One region of the Paenibacillus sp. FSL R5-0345 genome, then DNA from elsewhere that is predicted to be linked to it. Evidence: riboswitches for the same ligand, from Rfam matches in the RefSeq annotation. Region 1 holds a riboswitch; the other holds the start of a gene.
What was found. Region 1 has a riboswitch for preQ1 ahead of R50345_RS06260 (queuosine precursor transporter). Riboswitches for the same ligand answer to the same signal wherever they lie in the genome.

Region 1 (7,018 bases):
GAGTGGTTTCGCAGAAAAACTGATGTCGTCACTGACAGATCAGGCCTCCTATGTAGCAACCGGACAAGCGTTTGATGATGAAATGAAGGAACGGATTGCACTGCATCAGCATCAGCGCTCGCAAAGCGGGTATGCTTGGGAGACGTTAGAGGAGCCCTATGATTTGCCAGATCTTCTTAAGCGTTTATCTGGTGAGAAGGCGGTCCTTGTAGATTGTCTAACGTTGTGGTTATCGAATGTACTGCTTGCCATGGAAGGATTTACGGATAGACAAGAACTGATTGAGAGCGAGATTACAAGACTTGAAGACAGTGTACGTACATTTAAAGGAAATCTCATTTTGGTCACTAATGAAGTAGGGGACGGTATTGTTCCAGAGTATGCGCTTGGTCGATTGTACCGTGATTTGGCAGGACGCATGAACGCGTTACTCGCTAGGCAATGTGAGCAGGTCTTTCTAGTGACTGCTGGCATTCCAATTGAACTTAAGAGCAGGGAGTATCGCTTATGAGGGAGCGCAGGGATGCTGCCGCGGCTGCCTTTCAGTTTTTGTCTCGGTTTCCTGTAAAGAGTGATCCCGGATTTTCTCCTGAGCTGCTGCGCCGAAGTGTGCTGTTCTATCCCGTGGTGGGTGCAGCTATAGGACTGTGCGTAGCTGCTGGAGCAGCTTTGACGGGCTGGATGTTACCGGCTTGGCCAGCCGCTGTTATTACCCTCATTTTATGGGTAGGACTTACTGGCGGCTTGCATCTCGATGGTTGGATGGACAGTGCGGATGGTCTGCTTAGCTACCGACCGAGGGAACGAATACTGGAGATTATGAAGGACAGCCGTGTGGGGGCGATGGGTGTGCTCGCCTGCGTGCTGCTCTTGCTGTTAAAAGCCTCTTTAGTGGCAGCATTAATCGAAGGCTACGCCTATTACGAGCTGCCACTGCTCTTGCTGCCAGCGATCTGGAGCCGCTGGTACATGGTGCGGGCAATGGTGCATTATCCCATTGCCCGCGGGAACGAGGGGCTGGCCGCGAGCTTCGCCGGCCTTGCTCCCTCGCAGGAGCGGCGCGCGCTGGCGATAGCCGCGCTGCTCTCGCTAGCCGCAGCCGCTGCGCCCCTGGCGCTCGGCGCGGGCTTAGGCGCGTGGCCGCTGCATCTGGCGGCAGCGTTACTGCTGCCGGCTGCAGCCTGGGCAAGCGGCACTGTGGCTGCGCGGCGGATCAGCAGCCGGCTCGGCGGGCTCACCGGCGATGTGTACGGCGCGCTGAATGAGCTGCTAGAGGTTGTGCTGCTACTAGTATTAGTGCTGCTCCAGCACAACTTTATGTAAGTGGCTCCAGCAGGTGATGCTGTAGTAGTCAGCTTGCTCAATCTATTTTCATCATCTTCTGCTGATTCATTTAGATTTTTATGAGTTCGATAAGAAAGAGGGATGACATGGTTGCTGCCATTCTGCTATTTGTAATTGCCGGCCTTGCTGAGATTGGAGGCGGATACTTGGTATGGTTATGGCTGAGAGAATCACGACCTCTCTGGTACGGTTTGGTAGGTTCTTTGATTCTGATTGGCTATGGCATTATCCCTACATTGCAGAAGTTTCCGTCCTTCGGAAGAGTGTATGCAGCTTACGGTGGGGTATTTATCGTACTAGCTGTGTTATGGGGCTGGCTTGTAGACAAGAAAACACCCGATGTATATGACTGGGTCGGTGCTGTTATTTGTGTGATCGGCGTATCGGTCATTCTTTGGGCGCCGAGACATTAGTATTATTAAGATCTCCTATGCGGTGAATGGTGACTCGTTAGGCGAGCAAGGTTAGTTAGTGGGTTGAAGACTTTGAGGTTTACTCTGCTCTACAGACTGAGTATAGTGCTAAAACAAAACAGCCCGTTCAACACTTTCGTGTGAACGGGCTGTTTTTATTTGAGCCTGAGCTTTAGATCTTAAATTGTTGTACAGCTTCCTGAAGCTTCTTAGCCTGCTCATAGAGATGTTGGACGGTTACTGCATGTCCTTCAAGCTCTATACGCTGGCGCTCTGAGTTCTCGGATAATGTATCCGCACTTTCTTGGGATCTTGAAGTAATTTGTGCGGTTTCCTCGACGGAAGCACTGACTTCTTCCGTACTTGCTGAGATTTGCTGCGTAGCCGCAGATACGGATTGAATATTCTGATTGATGCTCTGGATCAGAATCAGGAGGTGATTGAAGGCATCGCCCGCTTCTGTCACCTTGCCTACCCCAGAGGCTACCTCAGAATTCACCTGGTTCATCTCAGTAACGGAGCGATTCATATCTTCCTGAAGTCCGAGTAGGAAATCACGGATCTGCTCATTCGCATTACGGGATTGTTCGGAAAGCTTGCGTACTTCTCCGGCAACAACGGCAAAGCCGCGACCATGTTCGCCTGCACGCGCTGCTTCGATCGAAGCATTGAGTGACAGCATTTGGATTTGCTTCGTAATTTCAGTAATACTATGAACGACTTCTCCGATCATTACTGAACGTTCGTTCATAATTTGTAATTGCTCCAGTGACTGCAAAGAAGCACGTTCAACCTGGCGCATTTGCAGAACAGCACTTTGAGCAATCTCATTACCACCACTCGCCTCAGCGGAAGCTTCACTGATCTGCTCTGTGACTTCGGTAGCTGCTGAAGCAATATGCTGAATGCCGAAATTGATTTCTTCCATAGCTTTTGAATTATCTAGAGCACTGCTCGCGATGGTCGTACTACCTTTGCCGATTTCTACTACGGAAGAGCTAGAGTGGTCCGCCATTTCATTTAAGACGTCTACACGCTCTCTTAAGGAATTGGAATCGGTGACTACTGTGTTTGAGGTAACGAGTACATGTCCAATCATTTCTTTTAGGCGTAGGGTCATCGCTTGGAAGCTTCTGGATAGCTGAGCGACCTCATCAGTGCCATTAACCGTTAATTCCTCTGTGAAATCTCCCTCTGCGAGACGGGCGCTGTAAGCTGCAAGCTTAGAGATGGGACGAGTTATCCGCATGCTCATAAACCAGGCACCGGTTGAACCTATGATTAGCGTTAGCAGAGTGATCCCGGCACTGGTCCACAGAATGCTGTTTGTTTTTTCTTGAATAAAGCTTACATCACTGCTGATTCCGATAACCATCGTACTTCCGGGAATTCCGATATAAGCTGACTTATGTACACCATGGGCGTCTCTGTATGTATCGCTTAGTCCGCTCTTTCCTTTAAGAGCTTGCTGCATTGCAGAAGATACCTTAACAATTTCATCCCGCTTTAATTTTCCATCATGATCTACGGTCAGAACCTCGGCTTCCTTGCCTTTAAGATTGACTAGAAAAATAGTCTCAACCCCATGCTGCTTCTTCTTATCCTGAAAATAGAATTCAAGATTGGTGGCTGCTTGTTCGTTCTTCTTTAGTGCTTGCTGAGCATGCATGGTGTTTATATTCTTATATACGTCCTGAGCAGCTGCAGTTAGAATTTGATTGATTTGTGGCATGACATAGCTGTTGAAAATACTGGTGGATATAAAGTAGAAGCTGGTACTTAACAAAAGAGACGTGAGTAATAGAACTACAAACAATAAACGCGTGAATCGGCGACTGATCGACTGCTTGAAACGAAACATATTGTTCTCCCCTTTTTATGGACAGCGAAGCTCCATTTCTTATTGGAATACATCCTATCTCCCTACCGAGTGCTAGTGTCTGGCAACCTGCAATATATTCCATAGTTATGTAATATATCAACTAAATGGATCGGGAATGAAGTGTTTGATACTATTCTATAGAATTAACCTCTGGATGAATAGTGAAAATTTTAGTTTATAGAGCATATTTTTCTGAAAAAGATGAATTATTACTGACACTTTTATTTTTATTTAATAAAAATGGGTATAAATACCCAATTCATTATTTGTTTATTTTTATGGATTGTTTGATGACAGTGTGATAGAGTATTAATGTTTTGTTCCAAACATAAGGTAAGCCGCGGTTCGTAACCATCCCGCGTAAACAAAACTAGGAGGAATTTAAGTAATATGTTCAATTTGTTGTGGGGAGTTTTATTTGTTATTGTCAATTTTGCCTTTTTTCTACTCTGTTACCGCCTGTTCGGCAAAAATGGAATGTATGCCTGGGTAGGTATCGCTACTGTAATTGCTAACATTCAGGTAGCTAAGACGATTGCTATGCCATTTGATATTGTGATGACACTCGGAAATACGATGTATGTCACTTTGTATATGACCAGCGATTTGCTTAATGAGAAGTATGGAAGAGCGGAAGCACGCAAAGCAGTTTGGTTTGGTTTCTTCACTTTGCTTATGACGACAGTCATTATGCAGATGGTACTAGTATTTAAGCCGCAAGAGACCGATATCGCTCAGTCTTCTTTAGAGACGATCTTTGGGCTGATGCCTCGACTAGCTCTGGGTAGTCTTACTGCTTACTTCATTAGTCAGTTCCTAGATGTTCGGTTATACGCCTGGATTCGCAAATATTACAGCACCTCAAGTCAGCTGTGGATTCGTTCCAACGGCAGCACGATGGTCAGTTCTTTTGTGGATACACTAATCTTCTGCACCATTGCATTTGCTGGGTTGTATAACTGGAGTGTATGGCTTGAAATTTTGCTTACAACGTATCTAGCGAAATTCTTACTAACCGCAGTAAGCACACCTATCTTATATATCGCCCGAACTTTTACTTTTGCTGAAGATGGAATACCTTCATCTGTTCAAAAGAAGGAATAAACAACACTACAGCCAGCGCGTACCGATTATAATCGATGCGCGCTGTTTGATTTTTCCGGTCATTAGAAGGCTTAATCGTTACATGAAAAATGTGTACATAAAATTAATATAAAGCTAAAATAAGCTATCGTAGCAATTCTAATAGTGTGCCTTGCAATTCGGAGGTTGAAGCTGCCGTTATTGCTCTTCAATTTAAGTGCTATCAGTCCGATCGAAGAGAGTGTACATATTCGGTAGTCATAGAAATTACGAACAGGTGTGATTAAGGATGAATCTAGTAGTGCCTATACTGCGCCATGCAGCACAGCAGCCCGACAGCATTGCCTTAACCCAGGCCCAAGCGACGCATACCTATGCAACATTAGTACAAGCGATGCAGAGAATTGCGAATGGTCTACAGCAAAAGGGCTTGAAGCATGACAAAATTGCTATTTTATCTACGAATCGTATTGAATTTGTTGAAGTTTTCTTAGGGGCTATTTATGCGGGCTGTGTTCCGATTCCTTTAGATCCCAAGTGGAGCGCAAATGAGCTGCAGATGATTATAGAGCAGTGCCAGCCGTCGATGATTTTTGCTGAGCCGGAAGCTGCAAAGCATCTGGTATTTATGAACGAAGCCATCCCAACGCTGACTTTTTCAAATGAACGAACAGGTTCCTATGATCAGTGGCTGGATGCGCTGAAACCAGAGGCTGAGTTGGATGAGACGAACGAGTTATTATTTATCGGTTTTACTTCAGGCACAACTGGGCTACCCAAAGGATATATGCGTACCCATTTATCGTGGTTAAAGAGCTTTGAGGTATCGAGTGCTGCCTTTGAATTGGACTCTATGAAGGATGTTTTAGCACCGGGTCCGTTTGTGCATTCGCTGTCCTTGTTCGCTGTAATGCAGAGTCTGTATGGTGGAGCAAACTTTCATATTATGCAAAAATTTAGCGCCACACAGGTGTTAGAGCTGTGCAAGCAGATTCCGGGTGTGGTGTTGTTTGTTGTACCGACAATGCTTGAATCCATGATGCAGCAGGCTGTTCCTGGGCAGACGCAGATTGATGCGATTATTAGCTCAGGTGCAAAGTGGTCGGAGTTGTCCAAAAAAAAGAGTATAGAAGTGTTCGCTGGAACGCGTCTCTATGAATCCTATGGTTCCTCAGAAGCGAGTTATATTAGTTATTTGGATGTTCTGGAAGAGCATAATCCGAACTCTGTAGGCAAGCCCTATCCCGGAGTGCAAATTTCCATTCGTGATGAAGAGTTCCGTGAAGTCCCTACGGGGGAGATTGGGCAGTTATATGTGCGAAGTGATATGATATTTCTAGGCTACCATCAATTGCCGAAGGAGACCGCAGCAGCTTTTCGAGAGGGATGGCTTGTGTTGGAGGATTATGTTTATCAGGATGAAGCTGGTTATTTATATCTGGCGGGTCGCTTGAAAAATAGAATCATCTCGGGTGGGCTGAACGTTTATCCAGAGGAAATAGAGCGAGTACTGGAGCATCTTCCGGAAATACAAGAAGTAATGGTGCTTGGCGTCCCTGACGATTATTGGGGAGAACAGCTGGCAGTCCTCGTGAAATGGAATGGTGCAAAGCATTTATCTATAGACGAAATAAAGAATTATTGTCGCCAGTATTTAGCAAGTTACAAAGCGCCGAAGAAGCTGCTGACAGTTGATGAGTTTATCTATATAAGCAGTGGCAAAATTGCCCGGCAAGCGATGAAAGACTATGTGAAAAGAGCGATGGTATGATAGAAGCAGTGATTGTCATGGCAAAACGCACACCGATTGGCAGGATGGGCGGCTTATTAAGTACATTGGAGCCGGAAGCATTACTGGCGCCGCTTATTCAGCATATTGTGGCAGAGACAAACCTGCCTGTAGATATAATCGATGATGTCATTATTGGAAATGTGGTCGGTCCGGGTGGGAATATTGCCCGGGTAGCAGCGCTCGAAGCGGGATTGCCTGTTTCGGTTCCGGGTGTCACTGTGGATCGGCAGTGCGGTTCTGGGCTAGAGGCGATTAATATTGCAGCTAGGCTTATTCAAAGCGGTGCTGGTGAGATTTATTTCGCAGGCGGCGTTGAAAGCACGAGCCGTGCTCCCTGGAAGATGGCTAAGCCACAGACCTTGATGGGTATTCCACAGCTATATACCCGTGCTCATTTTACACCTAGCGCTTACGGTGATCCGGATATGGGGATTGCTGCGGAAAATGTAGCGCGGAAGTACGGGATTTCGCGCGAAGAGCAGGATCAATATGCCTTAAAAAGCC
Region 2 (7,018 bases), 2.2 Mb from region 1:
CAACATTTCTAGATATGGCGCACCAGCTTGAAGTTCTACAGCTTCTGCAAAAGCTGAATGAGGAAGAAGGCCGTACCATTATTATGGTAGTGCATGATCTGAATCATGCTACTCGTTATGCGCAGCATATGGTAGCTATTAAGTCCGGTACTGTGGTTAGTGAAGGCTCACCTACTGAAGTTATGACACCAGATGTACTGCGGGAAGTGTTTGGAATTGAGGCGGATATTGTGCCAGATCCACGCACCGGTGTGCCGCTGTGCCTTCCTTACGAGCTTGCAGCCTATAAAGCGGTGTAAACATTATTGAAAATCATACAACGAACAGGCTCCCGTCATTGACAAGGGAGCCTGTTCGTTGTTACAGTTGTGGTTGCCTACAATTCCATGATACCACTACTTAAAATAGATCAAAGAACCATCATTTTCACATGGTTAAAGGAGCATGAAACATGAATATTGACAAAATTCAAGATGACCTAGAGCAATTAATGACTGCAGGAATAGTGAAGAGTCATGAAAACTTAAAAGATTACGTGTATACCAAAATGGGCGGCAAAGCTGATATTTTGGCGGCACCAGCTACTTATGATGAAATTCAAAAGATCGTTACATATGCTGAACAAAATGGGATAACCCTTACGGTACTTGGGAACGGCTCTAACGTGATTATCCGTGATGGAGGCGTGCGTGGGATCGTTCTGCAAACGGCAGGACTGACCGGAATGGGAATTCGTGATAATCTCTTGTATGCGGAGTGCGGCGCCAAGATTATTGATGTTTCCAGATATGCGCTGGAAATGGAGCTTACGGGTCTTGAGTTCGCCTGCGGCATTCCAGGAACGGTTGGTGGAGCGTTATACATGAACGCAGGTGCTTACGGCGGAGAAATTAAAGATGTACTGCATAGCGCGCTGGCTATAACTAAGAGCGGACAATTAGTGACTCTGCGAGGGGATGAGCTGCAATGGGGTTATAGAAAAAGCGTGTTCGCAAGCGGTGAATACATCGTGCTTGAGGCCAATTTTGCTATGACTTCTGGTGATGCGTTAGCCATCAAGTCGAAAATGGATGAACTTACTTACCTGCGTGAATCGAAGCAGCCGCTTGAGTATCCATCCTGTGGGAGTGTCTTTAAACGTCCTCCAGGTCGTTTTGCGGGTCAGTTAATTCAAGAGAGTGGCTTACAGGGAACAAGAATCGGTGGTGCTGAGGTATCCAAGAAACACGCAGGATTTATTGTAAATGCAGATAATGCAACTGCCAGTGATTACATCGGGTTAATTCACCATGTAAGATCGACTGTGAAGGATAAATTCGGAGTGGAGCTGGAAACTGAAGTGGAGATCATTGGAGAAGAATAACCTCTAATTTGTAAGAGCCCGCAGATTACTGTGGGCTCTTTTGCTGTTATCACTTATGGTTCAATCCACTGATAGGGTGTATTTAGCTCTATCTGTAGTTATTTCCGCCTTGAGATCACCTATATCCTCAATACGAAGCCCGTCAATAGCTAAGTCATAGGTGGAATGTGGTAGAGATACTAGCTCACCATCAGCGTTTAAAGTACTGCCAAATCCTTTTAATATTAATGCACTCCCTAGATAATCATCGATAACATCCTCCGCACTCCGGAACTCAACGGCCTCCAGATTAAAATGAATTTTATCCAGATCACGAAGCTCTTTCTTTTCAATAACAATGGTTTCATTTACATGACTGTTAATCCAGTCCATCAATTTCTGTATGCTTTGTTCCATAAGATGATCCCACCTTTACTTCAAAGATTATTAGGTTTAAGTTACCCTTTTTGTAGGATTTGAATCCATATTTTTGCCACATCTGAGTGAAAATGAACAAAGGATGGTGCTAAGCTATAGCGAATGTTACAGAATAGCAACAGCAGAGATAATCCTCTACAACCAGAATAAGGATAGATATTAACTATTCGAAAAAGGGGGTAGTGTCATTTGATTCAGCTAACTGAGGTCTCCAAGTATTATCAGGACAGGTGTGCGGTTGATCGAATAACTTTTGCAGTGGAGAAGGGAGAAGTCTTTGGGTTTCTAGGTCCCAATGGTGCTGGTAAGACGACCACGATGCGAATGATGACGGGTCTTCTTCAGTCTACAAGCGGAGAAATTTCAATTAATGGCATGAATATTTTACGTCATAAAAAAGAAATTCATGCCCAAATTGGCGTTGTTTTCGAGCTTCCCAATCTGTATATGCGTTGTTCTATCCGAGATAATCTAGAGCTGTTTGCTGACCTGTATAGGGTAGCAGCCAGTCGGGTGAATGAAGTCATGGAAATTCTTCAACTGTTAGATAAGGAAAAAGCTAAGGTAAGTAGCTTGTCTAAAGGCTGGAAGCAGCGTGTCCTAATCGCCAGAGCATTATTACATAAGCCTCAAGTGTTGTTTTTAGATGAGCCTACGAGTGGATTAGATCCAAATTCAGCCTCACTCATTCGTAATCACATCAAGAAAATTCAAGATGAAGGTACAACTATTGTCTTAACAACGCATGATATGCACGAGGCAGAAGAATTAAGCGATAGAGTAGGGATCATGCACGCTGGTGCATTGGTGGCACTTGATGAACCCCATAGACTTAAGACCATGTATGGTAAACCAGAAATTGAAGTGAAATATCAGCAGGATGGAGAAGTGATTATGAAATCCTGGCCGATAGCAGAAGCGTCTACAAAAGATCATATTTATCAGCTAATGTCTAATCATCAAATGATAAGTATGCACAGTAAAGAGGCTTCGCTGGCAGATGTATTTGCTGCCTTGACGGGAAGTGAGTTAAGTTGAGTTATCCGTTATGGAAGCTGTTTAAGCATGAGTGTAAGGATATACTACGTAATCCAGCGACTGTAATTCTAATTGTGTTGCCTATATTTATGGCAAAAATAATCATCACTGTAGTGGACAAGAGCGGTCTAGATTTCATGCTTCTTTCAACTTGGATCTTGTTTGCTCAAGTAATGGTTGGAATCATGATTACCGGCCCAGGATTAATTGAGGAGCGAGAGAGTAAAACTTATGATGCACTGTTGATCTCACCGTTAAGCAGAGGTCAGATCATTATTGCTAAGGCGGGTTCTGTTCTTGTCTTTTCGTTATTTTCACAGCTGATAGTTTATGTACTTAATCAAGGGTTGAACATAGATTTATTGTCTTCGTTGATATATATGTTATTGGGTGGAATGATCTTTGTACAAGTTGGAATTATCATCGGATTAAAGGTAAGTTCCTCCAAAAATGGCTCGGCCATCAGCTCTGCATTTATGGTTCTTTTTTTCTTGGTGGCTTCTGTTTACTTAGCTCTTCCAGAATGGACTTATCCGATCTTTGCAGCTTTGCCGAGTATTGAAATCACCCAGAACTTGAACAGTATTCTTAATGGAGAAGGGATATTGCCTGTAGAAAGTCTGCTGTTGCTCATATGGATTGCAGTGCTTTCGGTTTGGATTTGGAAGATCGAGAAAGAGTAGAACTTGTCAGGAGCAGGCCACCCGTGGTATAGTTCAAGACGCAATATGCTTAAAGAAGAAGTCTGCACGGATTGTGCAGGAGAGGTTCGCGAACTCCCTCTATAAAAAACTAAGAGTATATTAAACCGTATAAGCGGATGCTGTCCTTTACCCGGACGTTGCTTCCGTTTCTTCTTAGTGGAGCCAAGTTTTCGAAATCTCGTTCTTCTTTCCATTACCGGCCAAGGTCGAAGGAAAAGAGAGGGGTTTTTTGTCGTGTCAGAAGGAAGATTAAAAGAGGAAATGCAAGAAGTCACTTTGCTTGGTAATCAGGGAACGCAGTACAAGTTTGGTTATGATCCAGACATTCTAGAAGTATTTGATAATAAGCATCCTGGGCGTGATTATTTTGTTAAATTCAACTGCCCTGAGTTTACTAGCTTATGTCCTGTTACAGGCCAGCCGGATTTTGCCACACTGTATATTTCGTATATTCCTGAACAGAAGATGGTGGAATCTAAATCATTAAAGCTGTATTTATTCAGCTTCCGTAACCATGGTGACTTTCATGAGGACTGTGTCAACATTATTATGAATGATCTGATCTCACTGATGGACCCACGTTACATTGAGGTATGGGGCAAATTCACTCCGCGTGGAGGCATTTCTATTGATCCTTATTGCAACTATGGAAGACCGGGTACGAAGTATGAGGCGATGGCGGAGCACCGCTTGATCAATCACGACCTCTATCCGGAAAAAGTGGACAACCGCTAATCCCAATAAGTTGATAAGGAGAGATTAAGATGAATAAAAAAGCACTAGTTGTATTCAGCGGCGGACAAGATAGCACCACTTGCCTGATTTGGGCATTGAAGCATTTTGAGGAAGTGCAGGTAGTTACCTTCAACTATAATCAGCGTCATGCGGCTGAAATCGAAGTTGCTACAGAAATAGCAGCTAAGTTTAATGTAAAACAGCATATTCTTGATTTGGGACTGCTGAATCAACTGGCACCAAATGCTTTAACACGGCAGGATATTGATATTGTGGCTGGCGAAGGCGATGACCTTCCAAGTACGTTTGTGGACGGACGAAATCTGTTGTTTTTATCTTTTGCCGCAATATTAGCTAAACAGTTAGGTTACTCCCATATTGTTACTGGAGTCTGCCAAACGGACTTTAGCGGATATCCGGACTGCCGTGATGTTTTTGTGAAATCATTGAATGTTACACTGAATTTATCTATGGACTATGAGTTTGCAATACACACTCCACTGATGTGGCTGGATAAAAAAGAAACGTGGAAGATGGCCGATGAACTGGGTTATTTTGATTATGTTCGCGAACACACTCTGACCTGTTATAACGGCATAATTGGCAGAGGTTGTGGAACTTGTCCAGCATGTCTATTACGTCAGCGGGGACTTGAACAATATGAGGCGGAAAGAACGGAGGTCCGTTCTTAATGCTTAACGAGGTCTCAGTCTGCAAAATATTTACGTTCGACGCGGCGCATCAGTTAGTGGGTCACAAAGGGAAGTGCAGTAACCTGCACGGTCATACGTATAAGCTCGAAGTAGTGCTTAAGGGCAAACCTATGACCGCGGAAGGCCATTCGGACGAAGGGTTTGTAATTGATTTCAGCGATATCAAAACAACAGTGCAGCAAAGCCTTGTAGACCGTCTAGATCATGCTTTTCTCGCTATGGGAAATGAACCTGTGTTAGAGACGTTAACGAATACGGGTTCCAAAGTAGCTTTGCTGTCTTTCCGGACCACCGTTGAGAATATGTCTTCATATATAGCATACAAGCTTAAGCAAGCGGGGCTTCCCTTGTACGCTGTAAAGCTATGGGAGACACCAACCTCTTGGGCAGAAGTGCTGGCTGAAGATATTCCTGAGGATGGACCATCTTACCGCTTGTATGGAGGCTGTGATTGTGAGTAAGATTCCTGTAATTGAAATCTTCGGTCCGACCATTCAAGGTGAAGGTGCGGTAATTGGTGTGAAGACTATGTTTGTCCGCACCTATGGCTGCGATTATCGCTGTGGCTGGTGTGACTCCGCTTTTACTTGGGATGGTTCGGCTAAGGATAAGGTTCGAATGATGGCCTCGGATGAGATTATGAATGAACTTATAGCTATAGCTGGAGATAATTTCGACTGTGTTACGATTTCAGGCGGCAATCCTGCTTTAATTGGTGATGGGATGGGCACTTTTATTAACCTGCTACATGAGCGAGGGATACAAGCTGCAATAGAAACTCAGGGCAGTAAATGGCAGGAATGGTTCAATGACGTGGATGTGCTGACCATTAGTCCGAAGCCGCCAAGCTCAGGGATGACAACGAATTGGGAAATGCTAGATAACATCATGAGTAAGCTGGAGAATCTGGGCCGTACCACACACAGTCTTAAAGTCGTAGTGTTTGACGATAAGGACTTCGGTTATGCAAAAGACATTCACCATCGATATCCCAATGTGCAGCTCTATCTGCAGCCTGGGAATGATGATGTCACTGAAGAGGGTGACATTTCTGCTCGACTTTTGGGGAGGCTGGAATGGTTGTTTAATAAAGTAATCTTAGATCCTGAAATGAATAGAGTGCGTGTACTACCACAGCTGCATGCTTTAATCTGGCATAATAAGCGTGGCAAGTAAAAAGGGGTGTAATGTAATGGGTGTCTGCATAGCAGATGCCCTTTTTTTGTTGATTTGAGTCTTTAAAAAGGTAGATAGAATGTCCCATAATCTGGTATGATTTTCATAAAAGTTATAGGAGGTACCTAATGGGAAATTTAACTGCACTGTTAATTATTGATGTTCAAGAAGCTATGTTCTCCTATCCTGATCAAAAGCTGTACGATGAAGAGGGTGTGATGGAGAGAATTATTTCCCTTCAGCATAAGGCTAGGGTGGCAGGTACTCCAATTGTTTATATTCAACATACGGAAGATGAGGAATACACAAAAGGTACGCCCACATGGCAGATCAGTCATCGTATCACACCGCAGGAAGGCGAAGTTATTGTGGAGAAGCCTACTTGGGATGCTTTTCACCAAACCGTGTTGCAAGATGAGCTACAGAAGCTCGGGATCACGAATCTGGTGATTTGTGGGATGCAAAGTGAATTCTGTCTAGATACAACGATAAGACGCGCATATAGCATGGGATATAAAAGTGTGCTGGTTTCAGATGCTCATAGCACCTTTGATAGCGGGGTTCTGAGTAGTAGAGAGATCGTTAAGCATCATAATGCGGTAATTGGAGGTAGATTCGCCCAGTTACGAGCTGAAAGCGAGGTTCAGTTCTAGATGAATACCCCACAGGCTGCCATGAAACCTATTCAGCGTTCTCGACTTAGACTATTTGCCGGAAAGCGATATTTTATTTGGAAAAGATACTTGAAATGGTGTACTGATCGCGGCAAGATGGCGAAGCAGCGCACTAGTGATATTTTATCTTATGAGGCCATGACTCACGCTACACCGTTATTACGTAGTCTTCGGAATGTAGATATGGTGCTTCAATAT

Region 2: it holds a riboswitch for preQ1, as region 1 does, so the genes downstream of both, queF (preQ(1) synthase) here and R50345_RS06260 (queuosine precursor transporter) in region 1, are expected to answer to the same signal.

The regions. Positions count from the first base shown of each region.
Region 1 covers NZ_CP009281.1:1,396,216-1,403,233, forward strand. Annotated here, with positions in the region: gene cobU (bifunctional adenosylcobinamide kinase/adenosylcobinamide-phosphate guanylyltransferase) at 1-511, shown strand, start outside; gene cobS (adenosylcobinamide-GDP ribazoletransferase) at 508-1,323, shown strand; gene R50345_RS06250 (YnfA family protein) at 1,431-1,757, shown strand; gene R50345_RS06255 (methyl-accepting chemotaxis protein) at 1,930-3,618, opposite strand; PreQ1 riboswitch class I at 3,974-4,019, shown strand; gene R50345_RS06260 (queuosine precursor transporter) at 4,030-4,743, shown strand; gene R50345_RS06265 (AMP-binding protein) at 5,012-6,493, shown strand; gene R50345_RS06270 (thiolase family protein) at 6,490-7,018, shown strand, end outside.
Region 2 covers NZ_CP009281.1:3,637,030-3,644,047, reverse strand. Annotated here, with positions in the region: gene R50345_RS16120 (ABC transporter ATP-binding protein) at 1-299, shown strand, start outside; gene murB (UDP-N-acetylmuramate dehydrogenase) at 452-1,363, shown strand; gene R50345_RS16110 (protein YmzB) at 1,424-1,759, opposite strand; gene R50345_RS16105 (ABC transporter ATP-binding protein) at 1,970-2,818, shown strand; gene R50345_RS16100 (ABC transporter permease) at 2,815-3,501, shown strand; PreQ1 riboswitch class I at 3,577-3,620, shown strand; gene queF (preQ(1) synthase) at 3,784-4,257, shown strand; gene queC (7-cyano-7-deazaguanine synthase QueC) at 4,287-4,949, shown strand; gene R50345_RS16085 (6-pyruvoyl trahydropterin synthase family protein) at 4,949-5,431, shown strand; gene queE (7-carboxy-7-deazaguanine synthase QueE) at 5,424-6,146, shown strand; gene R50345_RS16075 (cysteine hydrolase family protein) at 6,275-6,799, shown strand; gene R50345_RS16070 (VanW family protein) at 6,800-7,018, shown strand, end outside.